One region of the Vreelandella vilamensis genome, then DNA from elsewhere that is predicted to be linked to it. Evidence: predicted binding sites of a transcription regulator. Region 1 holds the regulator's gene; each other region holds the start of a gene.

Region 1 (2,205 bases):
TGGAGATTCCCAGGTCGTCACCTTCCTGATTTCTGCTTCAAAGACGATTGCCCGAGGGAATGGCTTGGTTATCGCCGCAAAATCCCATGGGGATTTTTACGGTGACGAACCAACGCCTATCCCCCAGGTCTCACATCGTCTCCACAGACGTATACTTCCCGAGTGCCCCTCGGTAGGTCGTGTTGACGATAGGAGTATAGCACTGTGCAAACAGACAGCAAGGGCAACCGATGGATGCTACGCTTGTATCCACTCCCTTCGCGCTTCGCGACTCAGGAAGTGATTTTACGCGCTGTCGGATAATCCCCGCATCAATCAAAATCGTGGCACGTATTTTGCAGGCGGCATGCTTATTGCTAGTTGCACACAGGTTCAACGGGCCTTAGTGTGGAGCCTTTCTCTAGTGTAGTGGTTACCTGCGAATGGTCATGAAAGCGTCCCTTCAACTGCGTGTTGGTACCCAGCTAACGATGACACCTCAACTGCAACAGGCCATCGCCCTATTGCAGCTCTCGACGCTGGAACTTCGCCAGGAAATTCAGCAAGCACTTGATGCCAATCCGATGCTCGAGCAAGAAGAGGAATTCAGCGAGCAAGCCATCATCGAGCAGAAAGAAGCTGGCTGGGAGGACAACATCCCCAGCGAACTCTCCGTGGATAGTGAATGGTCAGATACCTATCAAGACTTCAGTAGCGCATTAAGTGGGGGCAGCAATGCCCACGATTTTGAACGTGACACGCCTAACCAAAGCCTGCAAAGCCACCTGATCTGGCAGCTGGCAATGACGGATTTTAGCTCACGCGAGCAGCTTATCGCGGAAACGTTGATCGACGCCGTGGACAATAATGGCTACCTGCTGCAGCCACTTAACGAACTACGCGATGGATTACGCCACCAGCACGTGGACGGAGTTAACCAGCGTGATATCGAAAGCGTCTTGCTTCGCCTCCAGCAGTTTGAACCTACCGGTGTGTTTGCTCGCGACTTGCGCGAATGTTTGATGTTACAGCTTGCCACCGTACCCGACGATACCCCCCTTTTAATCCCGGCTCGCAGGCTAGTGCGGCAGTTTTTAGAAGCGCTCGGCCGTGACGATCGACGCCTGTTAAAACGCCGCCTAAGCCTCGATGACGAGCAGCTCGATGACGTGATACAGCTCATCAGAAGTCTTGACCCACGTCCGGGCAGCACCTTTGGCAACGCCGAAAGCGGTTATGTAATACCCGATCTGGTCATTCACCATGATGAACAAGGCTGGCATTTAACCCTCAACCCTGACGCCATGCCCCGGCTGCGCATTCAGCCCGACTACGCTAGCTTGATCAAGCGTGCCGACAAAAGCCAAGACAACCAATTTCTCAAAGAACATTTGCAAGAAGCCCGCTGGCTAATCAAAAGCCTAACAAGCCGTAATGATACTTTGCTGCGCGTAGGACGCGAGATCATTGCGCGCCAGATTGACTTTCTTGAGTACGGCGAGGAAGCCATGAAACCGCTGATCTTGGCCGATATTGCAGAAGCTGTTGAGATGCACGAATCCACGATTTCACGCGTCACAACGCAAAAATACGTGCATACGCCGCGCGGTGTGTTTGAACTAAAGTACTTCTTCTCTAGCCAAGTCAGCGGCGGTCAAGAGGGTGAAGGCCACTCCAGCACAGCAATTCGCGCACGAATCAAAAAGCTAATACAGGAAGAACCGGCGAAAAAACCCCTATCGGACAGTCGACTCGTCACGCTTTTGAGTCATGAAGATATTAACGTGGCACGTCGCACCGTCGCGAAATACCGCGAAGCCATGGGCATTCCCTCTTCGAGTGAACGACGCCGATTACGCTAGTTAATCGGAATCTGCCGTAAAGGGCTTTGCTTAATAGAAAAAAGGGTTACAATCGAAAGACAGTCCGATAGATAAGGAGTACGTCAATGCAAGTCAATATCACCGGTCATCATGTAGAACTGACTGACGCCTTGCGTGACTATGTCAACGAAAAGCTGGCTCGTGTTGAGCGCCACTATGACAATATCACAACCGTTCAGGTGACGTTGTCGGTAGAAAAAGAGCGCCAGCAAGCCGCATGCACGCTTCATGCAGCCGGTGCAGATTTGCACGCTGAAGCAACCGATATCGACATGTATGCTGCTATCGATGCTTTGGCGGATAAAATTGATCGCCAACTCGTCAAACACAAAGAAAAAGCACA
Region 2 (2,205 bases), on a different contig from region 1:
ATACGCCGAGTGTTGGGGAAATCAAAGCCGGCGTTGACCAGCGCGCTGCGCACGCGCTCGCGGCTCTCTTTAACGGCGGCTTCGGGTAAGCCAACAAGCGTCAGCCCCGGCAAACCGTTGGCTAGATGGACTTCCACATGCACCGGCGGTGCTTCCAACCCAAGCCCTGCCCGGGTGGCGACAATGGCTAATGTCATGACGTGCGCTCCCTCGCGTAATGAACCTACCGAGCTAACAGATTCCCTGTAATAAGCATGTGTATAGGGTTATAGGCACTCCGTTACGTTTTTTCAGAACCGGGTTCTTCGTCGCGCGGACTTTCCGGGCTACTTTCGGCGGTATCGTGCTCGCTTGGAGCCGGCGCATTTACGCCCTCTTCCTTGGCAACAATCGCGGTTTCAAGGGCGGCAACTTGGCCCTCTAGCGCTTCGACGCGAGAACGGGTGCGCTGCAGTACGTCCATCAAGATGTCGAAATCTTCTCGGGATACCAGCTCCAAACGGTCAAAGGCGCCGCGCACGACTTGCTGCACCCCTTTTTGAATATCGTCAGGCGCTTGCGAGGCGTTCTGCAGACGGTCGCCGATTTGTTGCGCCAGCTGGCTGATACGGTCGTGAGGCATCATGGCTCTCTCCTTTCTCAATGGTCAATCACTTCCGTAAGGATACGCAACCCAGGGCTTTCGCGCATGTGTCGGGCGGTGAATTGGGCAAATTTATCGGGTGAAATTCGTTGCATTGTAATGATGCAGGATGGCTAAGGCGTTGCGCTTTTTTGGTGCGCGAGGCAAACGTGTGGCGCGCCGCGGTGTTTTTTGATGCTGGCTTGGTATGATTTTTTGATTTTATATTTTTGGTTTTTAACGTTTTTTTTATATTTGGCACGCAATGCGCATTAGGTAAAGCAAGCACCTGGTATATGCAGTCATGCTGCTTTTACCAGCACTTGTTAACCATGCAAGGGGGATACGGGATGAAACTCATCACCGCCATCATCAAGCCGTTCAAGCTCGACGACGTGCGTGAAGCACTGGCCGACAACGGTGTTCAAGGCATTACCGTCACCGAGGTAAAAGGCTTTGGCCGCCAGAAAGGCCATACCGAGCTGTATCGCGGTGCTGAATACGTGGTCGATTTCTTGCCCAAAGTCAAAGTGGAAGTCGCTGTCGATGACTCGCGCTTGGAGACGGTGCTCGATGCGATCTGCAGCGCGGCCAACAGCGGCAAAATCGGCGACGGCAAGGTGTTTGTTACGCCGCTTGAAGACGTTATCCGGATTCGGACGGGTGAGCGCGGTGCGGACGCCGTTTAAACCTGGCTTTACGGATCATTTTTTAGTTCAACGGGGAACTTACAATGAATGAGTTGACTGATCTGAGCTACGCGCTCGATACGTTTTACTTTTTGATTTGCGGTGTGTTGGTAATGTGGATGGCCGCTGGCTTCTCGATGCTTGAAGCTGGCTTGGTGCGTTCCAAAAACACCGCCGAAATTCTTACCAAGAATATTGCGCTGTTTGCGATTGCCTGCACCATGTATCTGCTGGTGGGTTACTACATCATGTATTCCGGCAACGCCGGTGGCTTCCTGCCCAACCTGGGCTTCCTGATCGGCGCTGAGAACAGCGTGGATGCAGTCACCGCAGGCGGGGATGACGCGCCATATTACTCCATGCGCTCCGACTTCTTCTTCCAGGTTGTGTTTGTGGCAACCGCGATGTCGATCGTCTCGGGTGCTGTCGCTGAACGCATGAAACTGTGGGCCTTCCTGGCCTTCGCCGTGGTCATGACCGCGGTGATCTATCCTGTTTCCGGTTACTGGACCTGGGGCGGCGGCTGGTTGGCCGAAGTCGGCTATTCTGACTACGCCGGTTCGGGCATTGTCCACATGGCCGGTGCCGCCGCCGCGTTGGCAGGCGTTATCGTACTGGGTCCGCGTAAGGGCAAGTACGGCAAAGACGGTTCTATCCATGCGATTCCCGGCGCCAATATGCCGCTGGCCACGCTGGGTACCTTCATCCTGTGGATGGGCTGGTTCGGCTTTAACGGCGGCTCTGAATTGAAGTTGGCTGCGGTCGATTCCGCCAACAATGTTGCCCAGGTGTTCGTGAATACCAACGCTGCGGCTGCAGGTGGTGTGATCGCCGCGCTGATCCTTGCCAAGCTGTGGTTCCGTAAAGCGGACCTCACCATGGCGCTTAACGGCG
Region 3 (2,205 bases), on a different contig from region 1:
CCGCGGCCAGCACGACGTCATCACGGTCGCCGGACGTCACAACGAGGCTTCCTGGGGTGAAGATATGCAGTGCATTGGCCGCGCTGCGGGCGCATAGGCTGGTGTTAAGCACGCGACGCTGAGTCGCTTCACCCTCGTTGAGTAGCGTTGCGTCTAAAGCGCGGGCTACATCTAACGTACGCGGCGCGCTTAGCGCTTTGCTGTAGGGCACCACCCCGATCAAATGGAAATGCTCGGTGGCAAGCGCTGGCGAGTGGCGACGCAGCTCCGTGAGAACGGGTTCTTCAAGCTGCGGCTTAATCGCGCCTGGAGTGGCCGTCAGATCATCTAAGTGGCCATCATCTTGTGCGTAGGGCAGGTTGCGCATGCGCATGAGAATGCAACCCAAGGTACGCGACGAACTAATACCGCCAAAGCTTCGAGCGTGCATATCCAGCTCTTCTGCGAGCTGCTGCGGTGCTTCGAGATCGCCGGTCCCCACCAAGATAATACGCGCATTAAGGGCGTGAGCCAGTTGGGTGTTGGTTTGGGTGGCGTAGGTGGTGTGCGTGGTTGGCACGACGCCTTCCACCACGACCAAATCGAGCGCGGTGTTATCACGCTTGGCCTGCTGGGTGACTTGATCGTAGAGCTCGATGACGCTTTCCATCAAATCATCGGTTTGGTCATCGCGCAGCAAGCGCTCTAAGCGGGCTTGGGATATTGGCGAGGGCGGACGCTGGTGCAGCGTGCGTGAAACCAGCGCGGTCGAGCGGTCAAGTCCTGGGCCGTTGAGCTCATCTTGCATAAACGGCTTTAAAAATCCCGCCTTTAAGCCGATGGTGTCGAGCGCTTGAATTAGCCCTAGACAGGCGGAGGTTAAGCCTGCCCCTTCGCTAGTAGGGACCAACAGAATCGTTTGGGGCTCACTGTGCGTATTCATGCATGGCACTCTCAGTATAAAGTTCGACCTTAGATTAACATGCTGCAGCGCAGAACAGCAGGGTCCGCCCGATGTCGTTTGCGCACCTGAATGGTGCAAAATAATAGGAATGGCGCTCGCTTTACGCGCATCCGTGATAATACGTCGCTTGCCCGTGTGACCTTGCGCTTATCTCACCGTTGACATCGTGGTGGTTGGCACGAACTATGCAGTCTCGAGCTATACAGTTATGGACTATGCAATCTCGAACTTTTCGATCTCGATCTTTGTAATAAAAGATAAAAGCAATGAGATACCTAACCTCTGCTCAGGTGCTGCCATGCCTTCTTTGACCACGCCCGATACAACCACCAATGCGGCGTCTGATGCTATCTCCATGCCGCGCCTTTTGTTTACCGATTTGGACGGTTCGCTTCTGGATCATCACAGTTACGATTGGTCGCCGGCCGTTCCCTGGCTCTCACGGCTCAAAGAGCATGGCGTGTCGGTGATTCCTGTAACGAGTAAAACCCGTAGTGAAATTTTACCGTTGCGCCAAGCATTGGGTTGCGAGAATACGCCTTTTGTCGCCGAAAACGGTGCGATTGTCGGGTTGCCCGCTGATTGGTGCCATGCGCGCCTGGATCGTCACATAGGCCGCGATGGGCTGGTGATCCAGACCCTTGGAGTCGATATCGGCTTTATTCGTCAGCGGTTAAACGTCTGGCGCGCGCGCCTTGAAGAGACGCCTGGCATGGCATTTACCACCATAAGTGAAATGACCTTGGATTCGCTGTGCGATTTCACCGGACTCCCTGACCCTGAAGCACGGCTAGCGCGGCTGCGTGAAGGGAGTGAACCGCTGATTTGGGAAGGCGATGAAAACGGCCTAGATGCATTGCGACAAGGGCTTGCCGGCGATGGCTTGCAGCTGGTCCGGGGCGGGCGTTTTTGGCACGCGACGGGGCACTCACACAAGGGCAGTGCGGTGAATTGGCTGATCGAGCGCTTCCAGGCCCTTAAAGGTATTAAACCGCAAACGCTGGCGCTCGGAGATGGCCCGAACGATACCGCCATGCTGGAAGCGGTGGATCAGGCGGTGGTCATTCGTGGCTTTCACGGGTTTGAGGTGGCGCCTCAGCAAACGGCGCTTTACCGCACTGACGCCACCGGGCCAACCGGGTGGGCAGAGGGGGTCGATCACTGGTGGGGACGAGACCTTTGCCCGGTAACATCCGCGACGTTGGATACACCTGGTAGGGAAGAGGTGACACGATGAGCGATTTCCATCAAAACGGGATTAT
Region 4 (2,205 bases), on a different contig from region 1:
TTCGATGAATGACAAGATAGGGCGGAAGAGCCTGAGTTGAGGTGAGAAGTCGCTGCAGCAGCCGTATAGGAAGCGCAGAGGTAGAGCCTTTGATGAGGATGGCATCGACAACGTGAGCGTCCAGCTTTGAGGTTAAGCCCGCCCATGCGCCAGGGGGTAATGGCTTTTTCTGCAACGCGATAATCAACCATTCAGCCTTTAGCTTAGCCACGGTGCCGTTAAAGCGGGCGCCTAGCGTCAGCGCAGGCATCATTAAACACTGGGCTTGATAATGATATTGAAGGCGCGCCAAGCGTGGGTCCGGCTGTTGCGCGGTAATCACAATGGGGGCGTTTGCCAACTCATTGTAAGGTGAGCGTATGTTCGCCAAGTGGCGTGGTAGTTGAGCACCGGTCACTAGAGCGTCGATGATAAAGCAAACAGGCCCCATTAACCGATCCTCTCATAGGCATTCAGCCTTTATGTAGGTTTTCAGCCACGACCGGTTTCATGGCCAAAAATGAATCCATAATTTTATTTGTAATATAGTGTAGCGGTTAGTTTGATTGTGTATCAATCGCTTTTTAGCGTGAAAATACGCGGTGTTAGCATAATGAGCACTATTTTGGTGCATTTTGTCGATGCTGTGATTTATCGTGGTGCAAATTGAATGTTTAAGAGCCGCGCGTGGTGAATGTATGGCCGCTCTGCTACATAAAAGCGCATAAAAGTTTAGAATTAAAATGATTAAAAACAGTGACTTGCTCTTATTTTTTCTTTTGTGGTGCAAGGTTGGCATATTCCCTGCATTATTATTACCAGCGGCTAATGACGTAGGCAGGCACTGCCTTGACGTGCTAAAACAGTAGCCGATTAATCCTTTGCGTCACGCCATTGCCTTAGCAATTCGGGCGCGCAAAACGCAAATTACGTTCACACCGGAGGACCTCATGTCAGCCAAGACGCTTGCACTGATTGAAGAACACGATATTAAGTGGGTTGACCTACGCTTTACTGATACCCGCGGCAAGGAGCAGCACGTCACTATTCCGGCGCGCGATGTGGATGAAGAGTTTTTTGAAAATGGCCAAATGTTTGATGGCTCTTCCATCAATGGCTGGAAAGGGATCAACGAGTCCGACATGATCCTGAGTCCAGAGGACGGCAGCGCCTACCTCGACCCCTTCACCGAAGACGCTACGCTGGTGCTTCGCTGCGATATTATCGAGCCGGCGACCATGCAGGGCTACGATCGTGATCCGCGCTCCATCGCTAAGCGGGCAGAAGCGTATTTGCAGTCGACTGGCTTGGGTGATACCGCCTTCTTCGGTCCGGAACCTGAGTTCTTTATCTTTGACGAGGTGCATTGGAAGTCGGACATCGAAGGCTCCATGTACAAAATCTCCTCGGAAGAGGGCGCTTGGTCCACGGATCGTCAGGTAGAGGGTGGCAACTTAGGCCACCGTCCGCGTGTGAAAGGCGGTTACTTCCCGGTTCCGCCTGTGGATAGCTTCCACGATATGCGTGGTGCCATGTGTAACACCTTGGAAGCCATTGGTCAGTCCGTTGAGGTACACCACCACGAAGTGGCGAACGCCGGCCAGAACGAAATCGGCGTCAAGTTCAACACGCTGGTGAAAAAGGCCGATGAAGTCCAGGAAATGAAGTATGTGATCCACAACGTGGCGCATGCTTACGGCAAAACCGCGACCTTCATGCCGAAGCCGATTGTGGGCGATAACGGTTCGGGCATGCACGTTCACCAGTCGTTCTGGAAAGACGGCCAAAACCAGTTTGCGGGCGACGAATACGCCGGCCTTTCTGAAATGGCGCTTTACTATATCGGCGGTATTATCAAGCACGCCCGTGCGCTGAACGCGTTCACTAACGCCTCGACCAACTCGTACAAGCGCTTGGTACCGGGTTTTGAAGCGCCGGTTATGCTTGCCTACAGCGCGCGTAACCGCTCGGCGTCGATCCGTATTCCGTACACTGCCAGCCCCAAGGGCAAGCGTGTCGAGCTGCGCTTCCCTGATCCGACCGCTAACCCGTACCTGTGTTTCGCGGCGATGCTGATGGCGGGTATCGACGGCATCAAGAACAAGATTCACCCGGGCGATGCGATGGACAAAAACCTCTATGATCTGCCGCCGGAAGAGGGTAAATCCGTACCGACCGTCGCGCACAGCCTCGATCAGGCGCTGGAAGCGCTCGACGCTGACCGCG

The links. The regulator sigma-54, encoded in region 1, starts transcription at its own class of promoters, with help from an activator protein. The targets are predictions, from matches to a motif close to TGGCACNNNNNTTGCTNT.
Region 2: a site for sigma-54 is predicted at 879-896, ahead of QC823_RS09750 (P-II family nitrogen regulator). Genes of this name have one in related genera too.
Region 3: a site for sigma-54 is predicted at 1,118-1,135, ahead of QC823_RS03120 (HAD-IIB family hydrolase). Genes of this name have one in related genera too.
Region 4: a site for sigma-54 is predicted at 773-790, ahead of glnA (glutamate--ammonia ligase). Genes of this name have one in related genera too.

The regions. Positions count from the first base shown of each region.
Region 1 is NZ_JARWAN010000004.1:90,380-92,584, forward strand. It holds gene QC823_RS03740 (RNA polymerase factor sigma-54) at 423-1,841, shown strand; gene hpf (ribosome hibernation-promoting factor, HPF/YfiA family) at 1,928-2,205, shown strand, end outside.
Region 2 is NZ_JARWAN010000014.1:45,231-47,435, reverse strand. It holds gene QC823_RS09760 (YifB family Mg chelatase-like AAA ATPase) at 1-197, opposite strand, end outside; gene QC823_RS09755 (accessory factor UbiK family protein) at 281-625, opposite strand; gene QC823_RS09750 (P-II family nitrogen regulator) at 973-1,311, shown strand; gene QC823_RS09745 (ammonium transporter) at 1,356-2,205, shown strand, end outside.
Region 3 is NZ_JARWAN010000003.1:177,507-179,711, reverse strand. It holds gene pta (phosphate acetyltransferase) at 1-922, opposite strand, end outside; gene QC823_RS03120 (HAD-IIB family hydrolase) at 1,242-2,180, shown strand; gene QC823_RS03115 (glycosyltransferase family protein) at 2,177-2,205, shown strand, end outside.
Region 4 is NZ_JARWAN010000001.1:1,354-3,558, forward strand. It holds gene QC823_RS00015 (hypothetical protein) at 1-430, opposite strand, end outside; gene glnA (glutamate--ammonia ligase) at 930-2,205, shown strand, end outside.